2 regions of the Stenotrophomonas sp. INTA L402-1 genome follow, and region 2 is predicted to be linked to the other one. Evidence: predicted binding sites of a transcription regulator. Region 2 holds the regulator's gene; the other holds the start of a gene.
The links. Region 2 encodes FliA, which starts transcription of late flagellar genes. Its sites were predicted from a motif close to TAAAGTTTNNCNNNCNNNGGCCGATAA; they were not measured.
Positions count from the first base shown of each region.

Region 1 (7,366 bases), on a different contig from region 2:
GTTCTTCATCACCGGCTGGATGCTCTACCTGGACCGCCGCCGCAGCCAGCGCGCCGCGCGTGACCTGCGCCAGTCGCTGCCAGCAACGCCTGCCGATGGCGGTGGTACGCCGTGGCTGGTGGTGCATGCCAGCCAGAGTGGACTGGGAGAACAACTGGCATGGCGCGCCGCCGCGCAGCTGCAGGCGTCCGGTCATGCGGTGCAGGTGCTGCCACTGGCCCGCGTTGATGCCGCGCAGCTGGCACGCACCGCGCAGGTGCTGTGGGTACTGAGCACCTTCGGCGACGGCGAGCCACCGGATGCGGCGCGAGGCGCTGCACGACGGCTGATGGCACAGACACTCGACCTGTCAGGCCTGCAGTTCGGACTGCTGGCGCTGGGTGACCGACAGTACCCGCACTACTGCGGCTTCGGTCGCCAGGTTGATAGCTGGCTGCTCGGCAACGGCGCGCGCCCGTTGTTCGACCGCGTCGAAGTCGATGCCGCCTCGGTAGCGGCCTTGCGCCAATGGCAGCTGCAGCTGGGTGCGCTGACCGGCATCGTCACCGATGACAGCGTACTGCCAGCGGCCACGCAGATGCATGAGTGGCGGCTGCTCGGCCGCGACCGGCTCAATCCGGGCAGCATCGGTGGTGCCATCTGGCGCATCCGTCTTGCGCCACCGGCCGACGTGCAGTGGCAGGCGGGCGACATCCTGCATATCGCGCCCCGGCACAACGCACGGCACGCCAGCGCCGTGTTGAAGGCACAGGGGTTGGATCCGCTGCAGCCGCTGCTGGTGGACGGCCACCCACGCACCCTGCTGGCGCTGGCCAGTGAACGCGAGCTGCCCGAGGCCGACGCCGCGCTGGCGGTGCAGGATGCCTGCCTGTGGCTGTCCGGATTGCCAACGCTGCCCGGACGCGAATACTCCATCGCCTCCTCCACGAGTGATGAAGTGGTGGAACTGGTGGTGCGCCTGGTGCATGACCTGTCGGGTCGAGCCGGGCTGGGCTCGGGCTGGCTGGCGCTGCATGCCCCGGTCGGTGCCAGCATCGTGGCCCGTGTGCATCGCAACCCCGGTTTCCATCGCATTGGCGGTGTGCCGATGGTGCTGATCGGCAATGGCACCGGCATCGCGGGTCTGCGCAGCCTGTTGCGCGAAGCTGCCCACACAGGCGAGCACGGGCACTGGCTGCTGTTCGGTGAGCGCCAGCGCGCGCACGACTTCCTGTTCGCCGACGAGATCGAAGCGTGGCAGGCCGATGGCCATCTCGCGCGGGTGGACCTGGCGTTCTCGCGCGATGGGGAAGGTGGTTACGTGCAGGATTGCCTGCATGCCGCCACCGATGCGCTGCGCGAATGGATGCAGCGTGGTGCGGTGATTCATGTCTGCGGCTCGCTGCAGGGCATGGCCGAAGGCGTGGACCAGGTGCTGCGCGCTGCGCTGGGCGATGAGGTTGTGGAAACGCTGCTGGAGACCGGGCGCTACCGGCGCGACGTGTACTGAGCCACAAGGGTAGTGCCGGCCGCTGGCCGGCATGATCATCGACGGTGCCGGCCAGCGGCCGGCACTACCGGAGCGGGATCAGGCCGCAGCGCGCGCCTGTGGCATCGACTGCAGACGGAACGCGCCCACGGCTTCTGCCAGGGCATGTACCTGCGCCTGCATCTGCGCGGTCGAGGCCCCCGCCTCTTCCACCAGACTGGCGTTGCGCTGTGTACTGGCTTCCATCTGCACGATGGTCTGGTTCACCTGTGCGATGCCGGCATGCTGGTCCTGCGACGCGCTGCGGATTCCGGCCAGCAGATCCGCCAGCTGCTGCACGCTGCCGACAATCTCGCCCATCGTGGTGCCAGCCTGCTCGGCCTGCTGGTTGCCCTGCCCGACACGCGTCACCGAATCCTCGATCAATCCCTTGATCTGCTTGGCCGCCTCCGCGCTGCGCTGAGCCAGCAGGCGCACTTCGGCAGCCACGACGGCGAAGCTGCGGCCCTGCTCTCCAGCGCGCGCCGCTTCCACTGCTGCGTTGAGCGCGAGAATGTTGGTCTGGAAGGCGATGCCATCAATCAGCTGGGTGATGTCACCGATCCGCCGTGAGGCTTCGCTGATGCCATGCATGGTTGCCACCACCTGGCCGACCGCCTCGCCGCCACGCTGGGCCACTGCCGCCGCGCCCTTGACCAGCGCATCCGCACGGCCCGCGGCATCGGCATTGCGGCCAACAGTGTCGGTCAGCTCGTGCATCGACGCTGCCGTCTCTTCCAGGTTGGCCGCCTGCTGTTCGGTACGCTGCGACAGATCATGGTGACCGGCGACGATCTCACCAACACCGGTGTCGAGGCTGGACGTGGCCTGCTGGATGCGGGTGACGATGCGGCCCAGTTGCGCGACGGTGGCGTTGGCATCATCGCGCATGCGCGCAAACACGCCCTGCAGTTCACCTTCCATGCGCACGCTGAGGTCACCGCGGGCCAGCGCGGCCAGAAGCGCCTGCAGATCGCCAAGGTTGGTCTCGAAGGTGGTCAACAGGCGATTGATGCTGGTCGACAGCGTACGCACAAAGCCCTGCTTCCCCTCCAGCGCGATGCGACCGTGCAGGTCACCGTGCGCGGCCGCGTCGACCAGGGCTGCCACTTCGGTTTCCAGCAGGGTTTCCAGCGCGCGACTGCGCCATTCGACCGCCACGCCGAGGAAATGCCCCTCGTCGACAATGGGATTGGCGACCAGCTGATAGCGCACACCGGAATGGCCGATCTCGCGTTCTTCGCGTTGTCGCACGCCAGCCAGGCTGGCCAGCGCCGGATGCAGGCGTACCGCATCGCTCCCCACCAGTTCATCGCCCTGACGTTCCAGCTGCTCCAGCAGCGCCGGATTGGCGTACGCCACCAGGCCTTCGGCATCGACCACCATCAGCCCGGTCTGCGCACTGTCCAGCGCCTGGCGCACCCGGGTGCTGCCGCGCGCCACAGCACGTTCGGTCTCGATGCGCGCGCGCAGGCGCTGCTGCATGTCGACCAGGCGCTGGGCAAGCTGGCCGATCTCATCGTTGGCGTTGTAGACGCGCAGGGTGGTGTCGAGGCGGTCGTCGGCGATGTCGCTGGCGAAACGCAGGGTGTCCTGGATCGGCTGGCGCACCGCACGCAGCGCCAGCACCAGGCTGGTGATCAGCACGCCGGCCACCAGCAGCAGGGTCAGTGCGAACAGCACGCTCATCGTGTGCGCGCCGGCCTGCTGGCGCGCCTGAGCCCTGGCCAGCGCTGCCACCTGTGCCTGCTGGAAAGCGGCAAGCGCCGGCGCTACGCCCGCGGCCGTATCCAGCAGCGACTGCGCTTCCACATCCAGGCCGACGCGGGCAGCGGTATAACCCAGCAGTGCGCCCTGATAGCCCTCCATCCCGCTGCGCAGGGCGTCCTGCGCATCCGCAGGCAGGCCCGCCAGCGCGAGGTCGAACGGCAGCTTTTCCTCGCTGGCGCGGTCGGCGTGAGTGGAATCACCGTCGAGCAGCAGCAGTGCCTCCTGCCTACGCATCTTCTGCAGGGACAGCGCCAGCGACGGCCGCTGCAGCGCATCCACCTGCGCCTGCAGGGTGTCGGCTGCCTGCTGCAGCTGTGCGGCAAGACCGGCATCACCACGGCCCATTTCATCGACCCGTTCGAACAGGGCCGCCACGCCCTGCGAGAAGGCGTCGGCAGCTTCGGTCAGCGCCTGCAGCGCCTTGCGCCGGCCGGCATCCATCGGCATCGTGCGAAGCGCCTGCAGGTCAGCCTGCAGGGCCTTCTGTGCTGCCAGCAACTGGCTGCGGTCAGCATCATCGAAACTGCGTGCATACTGGGTCTGCAGGCGGCGCGCTTCGGCCATCCGCGTGGACAGGCTGGCAGCCAGATCGCTGCCGCGCTGGTAGCTGGCCTGGCTGCGCGCGGCCAGGGCGTTGGCATGGCCAGTCCAGGCGTAGACAGCGGCGATCGCCACCAGGCCCAGACCACAGACCCACAGGGTCGCCTTGAGCTTGTTGGCCACGCTGAGCCGATGCGGCTGCAGCCACAGCAGCAGGCCGGGGGACGCCGAGCGCAACGTGGCAAGACGCGTGCGCAGGGACCGGAGGTGGGGGACAACGGCCGACATGACAGACTCCAGGCGGAAGGACGCACCTGTATCGGCCGGATTCAAGGCAACTTTAGGCCCTTCTTCGTCTGCGTCCCCCGTCACTGGCGGACGCGGTCTTTGTACCGGGTGCAGGCGACGGGGGCATGACACGGCCGCCGTGCTTGACCTCAACCCCGGTTGGGGGAGCACAGTGGACCTCCCCTCCCCGCCCGGTGCCCCCATGACGACGCTCGATGTCCCCCGCTACCTGCAGCGCCTGCAGCTGGATGCGCCGCCACCGCGGACCCTGGCCGGCCTGACCCTGCTGCAGCAGCGCCACAACGCACTGCTGCCCTTCGAAACCCTCAGCTGCCTGCTGCGCGATGCGGTGCCGATCGACCCGGACAGCGTGCAGCGCAAGCTGCTTGACGAGCGCCGCGGTGGTTACTGCTTCGAACTCAATGGCGGGTTGCTGGCGCTGCTGCAGGCCTTGGGCTTCGATGCCCAGCCATTGAGCGCGCGCGTACTGCTGGCCGCCCAGGACGGCGAACTGACCGCGCGTACCCATCTGCTGCTGCGCGTGCACGTGGACGGCGATGACTGGCTGGTGGATGCCGGTTTTGGCAGCCTGACCCCGACCGTACCGCTGCGCCTGCATGACCCGCAGCCGCAGGCCACCCCGCACGAACGCTATCTGTTGCAGCGGTTGGAAGACGGCGGTGATTTCATGCTGTCGGCCGAATCCAGCGACGGCTGGCGGGTGATGTACCGCTTCGATCTGCAGGCGCCGGCGCCGATCGACAACGTGGTGGGCAACTGGTACGTATGTACCCATCCCGATTCCAGTTTCCCCGGCCAGTTGCGCGCGTCGCTGACCGGGCCGGACTGGCGCCGCACCATCGGCAGCGGCAACTACACCGAGTACCGCCCCGGACAGGCACCGGACAAGCGCCCGCTGCATGATGTGGGTGATGTGCGCGACGTGCTGGAGCAGCGCTTCGGCATCCAGCTTCCGGACGACCCGCGGCTGGATCCCGCAATCAACGACTGGCTGCAGCGCTCACGCGCCGCGACGCTGTAGAGTCGAGCTTGCTCGACTGATGCATCTACGGCGACGTCAAAATCAGTCGAGCAAGCTCGACTCTACAGATGCGCGCACCGCAGCGTTGACGTTACGGCGCTGTGCGCGCCTGCAATGCGATACGGTTGCCTTCGCTGTCGCGGATCTCGGCCACGCGCCAATCGCCGGCATCGGCCGGGCCGAAGCGCAGCTCGGCTCCGGCCTGCAGCGCACGGTCGAGGCTGGCATCCAGGTCACCGACGCCGATGTAGATGCGCGCGCCCTGCTCGGAAGGCAGATAGTCCGCGCCGTGCACCAGCGCAATGCTGGCACCGGCGGCCTCATCGGAGAACGGCAGATAGGCCATCCGGCAGTCGTGCAGCACGATAGGTTCGTCCACCGCAACCTGCAGCCATCGCTGGTAGAACGTGATGGCCCGGTCCAGGTCAGTCGCCGGGATTTCCACATGCAGGATCGGGTTCATTGACATTCCTTGCCACGTCCACTCAGATGATGCGCAGGGTAATCGCCTTCAGCACTGCACGGGTGCGATCGCGGGTGCCCAGCTTGTCGAGTATGGCGGACACGTAGTTCTTCACCGTGCCCTCGGCCAGGAACAGGCTGCGCGCGATCTCCTTGTTGCTGTAGCCCCCGGCCAGCAGGCGCAGGATTGCCACTTCACGTTCGCCGAAGGTATCGGTGGGCGGCGCTTCATCGTGGAAGCGGTAACGCGCGCGCACCGGATCGGTACTGACCGGCAGCAGCAGGGTCTCGCCAGCGGCAACGCGTTCGATGGCCTCGCGCAGGTCGGCCGGCGCGGCATCCTTGAGCAGGAAGCCCTGTGCGCCGGCCTCGCTGGCGCGCAGCAGCAGATCACTTTCATCGAAGGTGGTCAGCAGCAGCCACGGCGTGGCATCGCCGCGCGCCCGCAGCTGGCGCAGTGCCTCGATCCCATCCAGCCCGGGCATGCGGATGTCACTGAGCACCACGTCCACGCGCTGCGTATCCAGCGCATCCAGCAGGGCGTGGCCATCCTCGGCCTCCAGCACCACGTCCACGCCCAGCCCCTGTAACAGGGCGCGCAGGCCGGCGCGGACCAGCGCCTGGTCATCGGCCAGCGCCACCCGGATCATGGCGGCACTCATGCCGGCAACCGCGCGGTCAGATGCATGCCGCCCTGCGCGGTTCGGGCCAACTCCAGCCGCCCCTGTACGGCCGCCAGACGCTCGCGCATGCCGGCGATGCCATTGCCCTCGCGGATGCGTTCGGCGCGCTGGCCGTCATCGCGGATATCGATACGCAACTGGGAATCCTCTTCACTGATCGTCAGCCACACGGTGTCTGCATTGCCGTGCCGGGCGGCGTTGGTCAGGGCTTCCTGTACCAGCCGCAGCACGGTCTCGGCCATCAACGGGTCAGCCACGCGCACCCCGTCGCCGATCTGCAGCTGCAGCTTCGGTCGTGGGAAGGGTGCAGCCAGCGCATGCAGCGCGGTGGCCAGATCGAGGCCGCGATCATCGCGCATCGACTGCACCACCTGGCGGATGTCGGCCAGCAACTCGCCGGACAACTGTTCGGCCAGCACCAGCCCTTCGCGGCCGGCCAGCGCAGGGTCAGCGGCCAGGGCGCGCAGGTTGAGCCGCATCGCGGTGAGCTTGTGCCCGGCCACATCGTGCAGCTCGCGCGCCAGGCGCAGGCGCTCGGCATCGCGTGCACTGTCAGCCAGCAGCGCGCGGGTGGCCAGCAGGTCGGCATTGACCCGTGCAAGATCATCGCGGGCCAGCGCCGTGCTGTGGGCATAGTGCGCGGTCAGCGCGGCGAAGGCCTGGAAACCGCCATACAGCAGCACCACCAGCAGCGGCTGGCTGAAGCCGCTGTGGCGCAGCACGGCATACACCGCCAGGTTGGCCAGCAGCGCAACGCCCAGCACGAAGCGCGGCGGCCAGTGTTCGGCCAGCTGTGCAACCAGCACCACCAGCAGCACCGGGGCGGTACCGGTACGCGGCTGCAGCGCAACCAGCACAACCGCCAGCAGCGCCTGCAACACCGCAGCGGCGGCGCGCACGCGGGATGGCATCGACGCCCAGCCGTGCACCACGAACAGCAGCAGGAACACAGCAAGCAACAGCAGGCTCAGCCCGGCGCCACTGCGCTGCACTGCGAACGACAGGCCGACCACCAGCACGGTGATCAGGCCGGCAAGGCTGAGCGGACGCAACAGATGGCGGAACAGGCTGGGC
Region 1 is NZ_JCAFWP010000046.1:1,343-8,708, forward strand. It holds gene AC5O77_RS19340 (PepSY domain-containing protein) at 1-1,489, shown strand, start outside; gene AC5O77_RS19345 (methyl-accepting chemotaxis protein) at 1,568-4,105, opposite strand; gene AC5O77_RS19350 (arylamine N-acetyltransferase family protein) at 4,308-5,147, shown strand; gene AC5O77_RS19355 (VOC family protein) at 5,239-5,610, opposite strand; gene AC5O77_RS19360 (response regulator transcription factor) at 5,633-6,271, opposite strand; gene AC5O77_RS19365 (sensor histidine kinase) at 6,268-7,366, opposite strand, start outside.
Region 1: AC5O77_RS19345 (methyl-accepting chemotaxis protein) is a predicted target of FliA. The motif match lies at 4,134-4,160, and genes of this name have one in related genera.

Region 2 (7,366 bases):
GCGATGCCGTAGATGGTGGCGGTGAACGCTGCGGCGATGCCGTGGCCGAGCTTGCTCGGGTCGGCCAGGTTCTTCATCACCGCGATCAGGCCAAGCACGGCACCGATGATGCCCAGCGTCGGTGCATAGATGCCCATCGCTTCGAAGACCTTGGCACCGGCCTGGTCCTGGTGTTCCTGGCTGCCCAGTTCGATTTCCAGCATGTGCCGCATCGATTCGGGTTCGACGCCGTCCACCAGCAGCTGCAGGCCCTTGCGCAGGAACGGGTCCTGCTGTGCTTCCACCTGCGATTCCAGGCCCAGCAGGCCCTGGCGGCGGGCGATGTTGCTCCACTCGACGATCTGCTGGATCAGTTCGCGGCGATCGCTGTGCGGCGGGCGCACGACCCAGCGCACGATCTTGAAGGCATGCTTGAACACCGCCGGCGAGGTATGCAGCAGGATCGCGGCGACGGTGCCGACGATGACGATCACGAACGCCGCAGGCGACCACAACGACGCCAGGCCGGCGCCCTTGAGGATGCTGCCGCCGACCAGCGAGGCCAGGGCGAGAAAGAGTCCAATGAGGCTGAGTCTATCCATGGTTCCGGTATCGGCGTGTATGAATGGGACTTGAGACACCGGTAGATCGCGTACAGACGGTAGTCACAGTTTTCGGGGCGCCGGGCATGGCCCGGCGGGGGTCATCGCAGCCCGTCCACGTCCAGGATCAGCGCCATGCGACCATCGCCGATCAAGGTTGCACCGGCATAACCGCGCAGGCCGCGCAGCGCTTTCGGCAGCGGCTTGATGACCACTTCCTCACGCCCGCGTACCTGGTCCACGACCAGCCCGAAGCGCGCTTCGCCAGCTTGCAGCACCACGATGGTCAGCAGCGGCGAGGCGGCCGGCGTCACATCCAGCCACTGGCGCAGATCGACCAGCGGCAGCGTGTGCGAGCGGCGGTCGAGCACGGCACGGCCATCGAACCAGCCCAGCGAGGTGCGCGGCGCGTGCAGCACTTCCATCACGCGGGCCAGCGGCAGCGCATAGACGTCCTCGCCGGCCTGCACCAGCAGGGTCGGCAGGATCGCCAGGGTCAGCGGCACGCGGATCAGGAAGCGGCTGCCACGGCCCAGTTCCGACTGGATCTGGATCTGGCCGCTCAGTTCGCGGATGCGTGACTGCACCACGTCCATGCCGACGCCACGACCGGAGATGTCGGTGACCTGCTGCTTGGTCGAGAAGCCGGGCAGGAACACCAGGTGCAGGCACTCCTCGCTGCTCAGGCGCGCGGCGGCTTCCGGATCGATCAGGCCCTTCTCGCGCGCCTTGGCGCGCAGCTTTTCCGGGTCGATGCCGGCGCCATCGTCCTGTACCTCGATGCTGACGTAGTCGCCTTCCTGCTGTGCGGACAGGCGCACATGGCCCATCCGTGGCTTGCCCTGTGCCTCGCGCAGGTCGGGCATTTCCACGCCATGGTCGATGGCGTTGCGGACCAAGTGCACCAGCGGGTCGGCCAGCGCTTCGACCAGGTTGCGGTCGAGCTCGGTCTCGGCGCCGATCAGTTCCAGGTCCACTTCCTTCTTCAGCGAGCGGGCGACGTCGCGGGCAACCTTGGGGAAGCGCGAGAACACCTTGCCCACCGGCTGCATGCGGGTACGCATCACTGCCGACTGCAGGCGGGCCGTGGCGATGTCCAGGGTGGACACGGCGCGGTCCAGCTCTTCATCACGCAGGCGTGCGCGCAGGGTCTTGAGCCGATTGCGTGACAGCACCAGTTCGCCGATCAGGTTGACGATCGCGTCCAGGCGCTTGGTGTCCACGCGCACGGTATGTTCGGCCTCGGCCAGCGGCTTGGCGGCCGGCTTCGCCACCGGTGCCGGTGCGGCGACCGGGCGCGGCGCTGCGATCGGTGCCGGTGCCACCACGGCCGCAGGCTTGGTGCCCGGTGCGGCGCCACCGTGCAGCTGGTCGAGCAGGGCTTCGAACTCGTCTTCGCTGATCAGTCCGTCGTCGGCCTTCTTCGCTGGCGCGACCGCGGTCGGCGCGTTGCCACCATGCAGCTGGTCGAGCAGAGCCTCGAATTCGTCGTCGGTGATCAGGTCGCTGCCACCCGCGATGGGTGCTGCGGCGGCGGCGGGTGCAGCCACGGCACCGCCGTGCACGTCGAACTGTGCGATCAGGTCCGGCGGCGCATAGCCCGGCTCGGTGCCGGAGGAAACCGCGTCCAGCATCGATTGCAGGTAGTCCAGCGATTGCTGGGCCGCGTCGAAGTGGTGGGCCTGCAGCACGGCCTGGCCGGCACGTGCGGCGCCCAGCGCCTCTTCAGCGGCATGGCACAGCTCGACCATGGCGGTGACGCCGAGGAAGCCGGCGCCGCCCTTCAGCGTGTGGTAGCCGCGGAACACCGCATTGAGCTGTTCGCCGTCCTGGGGTGCCTGCTCCAGCGACACCAGCTGTTCGCCCAGGCGATCCAGGATTTCCTGCGCCTCGATGATGAAATCGGCAGTGATGTCGTCGGATACCGCGCTCATGCTTACAGCCCCAGGTCCGACAACAGGTCGTCGGCGTCGTTCTGCGAGACCGCGTGGCGGTCCAGTCCCTTCAGTGCCGGCCCGGCCAGTTCCGGGTCGGTGCGATGCTGTTCCGGCGGCAGGCCGAGCGCGCCGAAGCCTTCGTGCACGCGGCGGACGATGCCGACCACGCGACGGATGATCTGCCCGGTCAGGTCCTGGTAGCTCTGGGTCAGGGCGATCTCGGTCAGGTTGTGGCGGATGCGCTCGAGCTGCGCGTCCTGGCCCGGCTGCAGGCCTTCAGCGCGCAACTGTTCGGTCAGGCTGCGGCATTCCTCGGCCAGGTCCAGGGTGCGGTGCGTCGCCTGTTCGGTCATCGCCACCACGTGGTCCAGTCGCGCGCAGGCGTCGTCCAGTTCGCCGGCTTCGCTCGGCACGGTCGGCAGTTCGCCCAGCGCCTGTCCCAGCTCGCGGGCCAGCCGCGAGAGGCCGCTCATCATCGGCTGCGTGCGCAGCGCGACCAGCCCATCGATGCGCTGCCGCCAGGCGGCCTCGTCACCGGACTCGAGTGCGTCCAGAGCCTCCTGCAGGCGCAGGGCGAGGGCGTTCTTGTCGACCGTGGTATCCATCAGGCGCTGGCCGCCAGGCGTTCGAAGATCTTGCCGAGCTTCTCTTCCAGCGTCTGCGCGGTGAACGGCTTGATGATGTAGCCGTTCACGCCGCTCTGGGCGGCTTCGATGATCTGCTCGCGCTTGGCTTCGGCCGTGACCATCAGCACCGGCAGGGTCTTCAGCTTGGCATCGGCACGGATGGCCTTGAGCAGCTCGATGCCGGTCATCACCGGCATGTTCCAGTCGGTGACCACGAAATCGAACGGCTGGCTCTGCAGCAGCGACAGCGCGGCATGCCCGTCCTCGGCTTCGGCGGTATTGGTGAAGCCCAGATCGCCCAGCAGGTTCTTGACGATTCGACGCATGGTCGAGAAGTCGTCGACGATCAGGATGCGCATGTTCTTGTTCAAAGCAGAATTCCTTTGTTGTTCATTCCGGACGGCCGGGGGCAGCCGCCTCGGGGATGTTCATTCTTCGAGGCCTGCGTCGGCAGCCTCGAACAGCTTCAGCCGGCCACGCAGGCGCAGTACCGCCTGGCCGTGGATCTGGCAGACCCGCGACTCGCTCACGCCGAGCACCGCGCCGATCTCCTTCAGGTTCAGTTCCTGCTCGTAGTACAGCGAGAGCACCAGTTGTTCGCGCTCGGGCAGGTGGCCGATGGCCTTGCCCAGCTCGCGACCGAACTCGCCGCGCTCCAGTACCTGCTGCGGGGTCGGCCCGCCCTGGGCGACGGTGTCCAGCTCGCCCTGGTCCTCGATGCGCGATTCCAGGCTCAGCACCTGGCCACGTGCAGCGTCTTCCATCAGCCGCAGGTACTCGGGCAGCGGCATCTCCATCGCGGCGGCCACTTCAGTGGCGCTGGCGGCACGGCCACTGCTCTGTTCCAGGCGGCGGATGGTGGCGGCGGCATCACGTGCACGGCGGTGCACCGAGCGCGGGACCCAGTCACCACGGCGGATCTCGTCGATCATCGAACCACGGATGCGGATCGAGGCGTAGGTCTCGAAAGAAGCACCCTGGTCGGCGTCATAGCTGCGCGAGGCTTCGATCAGGCCCATCATGCCGGCCTGGATCAGGTCGTCGACCTCGACGCTGGCCGGCAGGCGCGCGGCCAGGTGGTGGGCGATGCGCCGCACCAGGTCCGAATGCTGGGCGATGACTTCGTTCGCCGCCGAGCGCTGCACTTCCCTGTACTGGGCTGCGCCTTTCATGCCGTCACCCCACGCTGCTTGAGGATGCGTTCGAGGAAGAACTCGACGCCGCCACGCGGTTCGGTCGGCGCCTGCCAGCGCGCGGTACGGCGCGCGATCTCGGTGATCGCCAGCGCCGCCGGGCTGGACGGATAGGCCTTCACCACCGGCTGCTGGCGCTGCACCGACAGGCGCAGCCAGTCATCCTGCGGCACGCAGCCGAGGTAGTTCAGCGAGACATCGGCAAGGAACTTCTCGCAGACGCGGGTCAGCTTTTCGTACAGCACGCGGCCCTCGTTCGGGTCGCGCACCATGTTGGCCACCACCTGGATGCGGTCCACGCCACGTTCGCGCGACAGTACCTTGATCAGTGCGTAGGCGTCGGTGATCGAGGCCGGCTCGTCACAGACCACCACCACGGTGTCCTGTGCGGCCTGGCAGAAGGTCAATACGCCATCGTTGATGCCGGCGGCGGTGTCCACCACCATGATGTCCAGCTCGCGTTCCAGCTCGGAGAACACGTTGACCAGGCCGACGTGCTCGGCCGGGGCCAGCTCGGCCATGTGGCGGCGGCCGGACGCGGCCGGGACGACCAGCACGCCGTTCGGGCCTTCGACGATGACGTCATCCAGCGTGCAGCGGCCGGCAACCAGGTCGGCCAGCGTAAAGGTGGGGTTCAGGCCCAGGATCACGTCGATGTTGGCCAGGCCGAGGTCGGCGTCCAGCAGCAGCGTGCGCTTGCCCATGCCAGCCAGCGCCACGGCCAGGTTGGCCGACACATTCGTCTTGCCCACGCCGCCCTTGCCGCCAGTGACCGCAATGGTGCGCACAGGGCCGAGCGGCTCGCTGCGGGTGGCCGACAGCGGGAAGGTCTTGGTCAGCTTGGCGTACTCACGCGACGGCATGGTTCAACTCCGGGTTGCAGGGCATATCGGCCGCGCGGCGCAAATCTTCAAGGCGAAGTACAAGATTGGCTGCGCTGGCCCGGTGCAGGTCCTCCGGGACGTCCTGGCCATCGGTCACCCAGGTGATCGGCAGGGCATGATCCACGGCCACCGACAGGGCGTTGCCGAAGCGGCCGGTCTCGTCCAGCTTGCTCAGTACCAGGCCCTGCAGGTTGGCCGCGCCGAAGCGGCGGACCACCTCGTCCATGTCGCCGAAGCTGGTGTTGGCCGGCAGCACCAGCAGGGTGCGGACCTGGCGGGCGGCACGCAGCCACTGCAGCTGGGCGGCCAGGGCGCGGTCGCGCGGGCCCAGGCCGGCGGTGTCGATCAGCACCAGCTTGTAGTCCTTCAAGCGTTCCAGCAGCTGGTCCAGGTCGGTGCCGCTGTTGGCCTCGTGCACCGCGATGCCGAGCTGGCGGCCGTAGCCGTACAGCTGCTCGCGGGCACCGATGCGGGTGGTGTCGGTGGTGACCAGGGCCACGTCACGCGGCGCGTGCTTCTCGGCGAAGCGCGAGGCCAGCTTGGCGATGGTGGTGGTCTTGCCGGCGCCGGTCGGGCCGACCAGTGCGATCACACCACCTTCTTCCAGCGGGTCGACCGGGGCGATCGGCAGCTTGCGCGAAATCAGCCCCAGCATCAGGCCGCGGCCTCGATGGGCCTCGGTCTCCAGCGGGATCTGCATGGCCACGTCGCGGGCGAGGCCGGCATCGAAGCCATACTCGTCCATCAGGTCCAGCGCGGTGGCGCGCACCGGGCAGCCGCGCAGGCGCTCGTCGGTGAAGCGGTTCATCTCGCGCTCGATCACATGGCGCATGCCGGCCACTTCCTGGCGCAGCTGGCGGATCTCGGCGTCGTCCTGGGCCACCAGGGTCAGTGCCGGGGCTGGGGCGAGCACGGGGGCAGCGCCGGTTTCGTCGCTGGCTTCGACCGGTGCCGGTCCGCTGGCGACGATCCCGGGTTGCGCTTCGGTCACGGCAGCGGTCGGCAGCGGCGGCGGCTGCACGGCCGACGCCGCGCTTTCGTGATGCGTCTCGTGCGGCGGGTCGATCTGGAAGCGGGCGCGGTTGGCCGGTGCGGCGGTGCTGGGCGCCGGTGCGACGATGGCTTCGGCGAACGGAGCGAAGATCTGATCCGGCAGCGCCGGTTCGTTGACGGCGGCGCGTGCCAGGGTGGCGGCGAAGCCGGTGCTGCCGCGGGTCGGCACGATCTCGTCGGCGCTGTCCAGGGTGCGGCCGGTGGCGCCGACCGCAGCGCGGGCGAGGGCAGCCACGGCCGAGGTGGTTGCGGCGACCGGTTCCGGTGCAGGGGTATTGCTGCGGCGGCGGGTGACCGCGGCGATCACCGCGTCGGCGGCGGTGCGCGGCTTCGGCGCCGGCGGCGGAGCGATGTCACGACGCGAGGCTTCCAGTGCACGCTGCACGGCGCTCTCGTCGTAGTTGGCGGCGGCGACGATCTCGATGCCTTCCTCGATCCGGCGGTTGGACAGGATCACGGCGTCAGGACCATGTTCCTTGCGCACCAGGTTCATGGCCGAGCGCATGTCGGCGGCGACGAATCGTTTGATTTTCATGCTGTGGTCACGGGACGAAGACGGCGGGGTGGCGGTCGGAGAACTCGGGTGGTCGGTGGTCTGCACGGTGCGGGTTCCCCTTGGTATCTGTCTGTTGCGTTGGTTCGAAAGTGGTGTCTGTTTTCTGGCGCATCGGAGGGCGGCGTCAGCTGATCGTTCCGACCAGCTTCAGGCGCTTGTCCTCCGGCACCTCGCTGTAGGCCAGGACCGACAGCGACGGAACGCTGTGGCGGACCAGGCGGGCCAGCGCGGCACGCACCGGGCCAGGTACCAGCACGACCGCGGGCTCGTTGCGGGCTTCCTGCTTGCTGACACATTCGGCCAGGCTCTGGTGCAGTCGCTCAGCGAGTCCGGGTTCCAGCGCGGCGCCGTTGCCCTGCGTGGACTCCTGCAAGACACGTTCCAATTGTGGGTTGAGCGTGAACACCGGCAGCTCCGCCGACATTCCGGCGATCTCCTGCACGATGAAGCGGCCCAGTGCGGTGCGCACGGCGGCAGTCAGCACGGCCGGGTCCTGGCTGCTGGGCGCGTGTTCGACCAGCGCTTCGGCGATCTTG
Region 2 is NZ_JCAFWP010000001.1:129,323-136,688, forward strand. It holds gene AC5O77_RS00520 (flagellar motor protein) at 1-581, opposite strand, end outside; gene AC5O77_RS00525 (chemotaxis protein CheA) at 683-2,515, opposite strand; gene AC5O77_RS00530 (protein phosphatase CheZ) at 2,518-3,123, opposite strand; gene cheY (chemotaxis response regulator CheY) at 3,123-3,515, opposite strand; gene AC5O77_RS00540 (RNA polymerase sigma factor FliA) at 3,573-4,316, opposite strand; gene AC5O77_RS00545 (MinD/ParA family ATP-binding protein) at 4,313-5,200, opposite strand; gene flhF (flagellar biosynthesis GTPase FlhF) at 5,187-6,809, opposite strand; gene flhA (flagellar biosynthesis protein FlhA) at 6,955-7,366, opposite strand, start outside.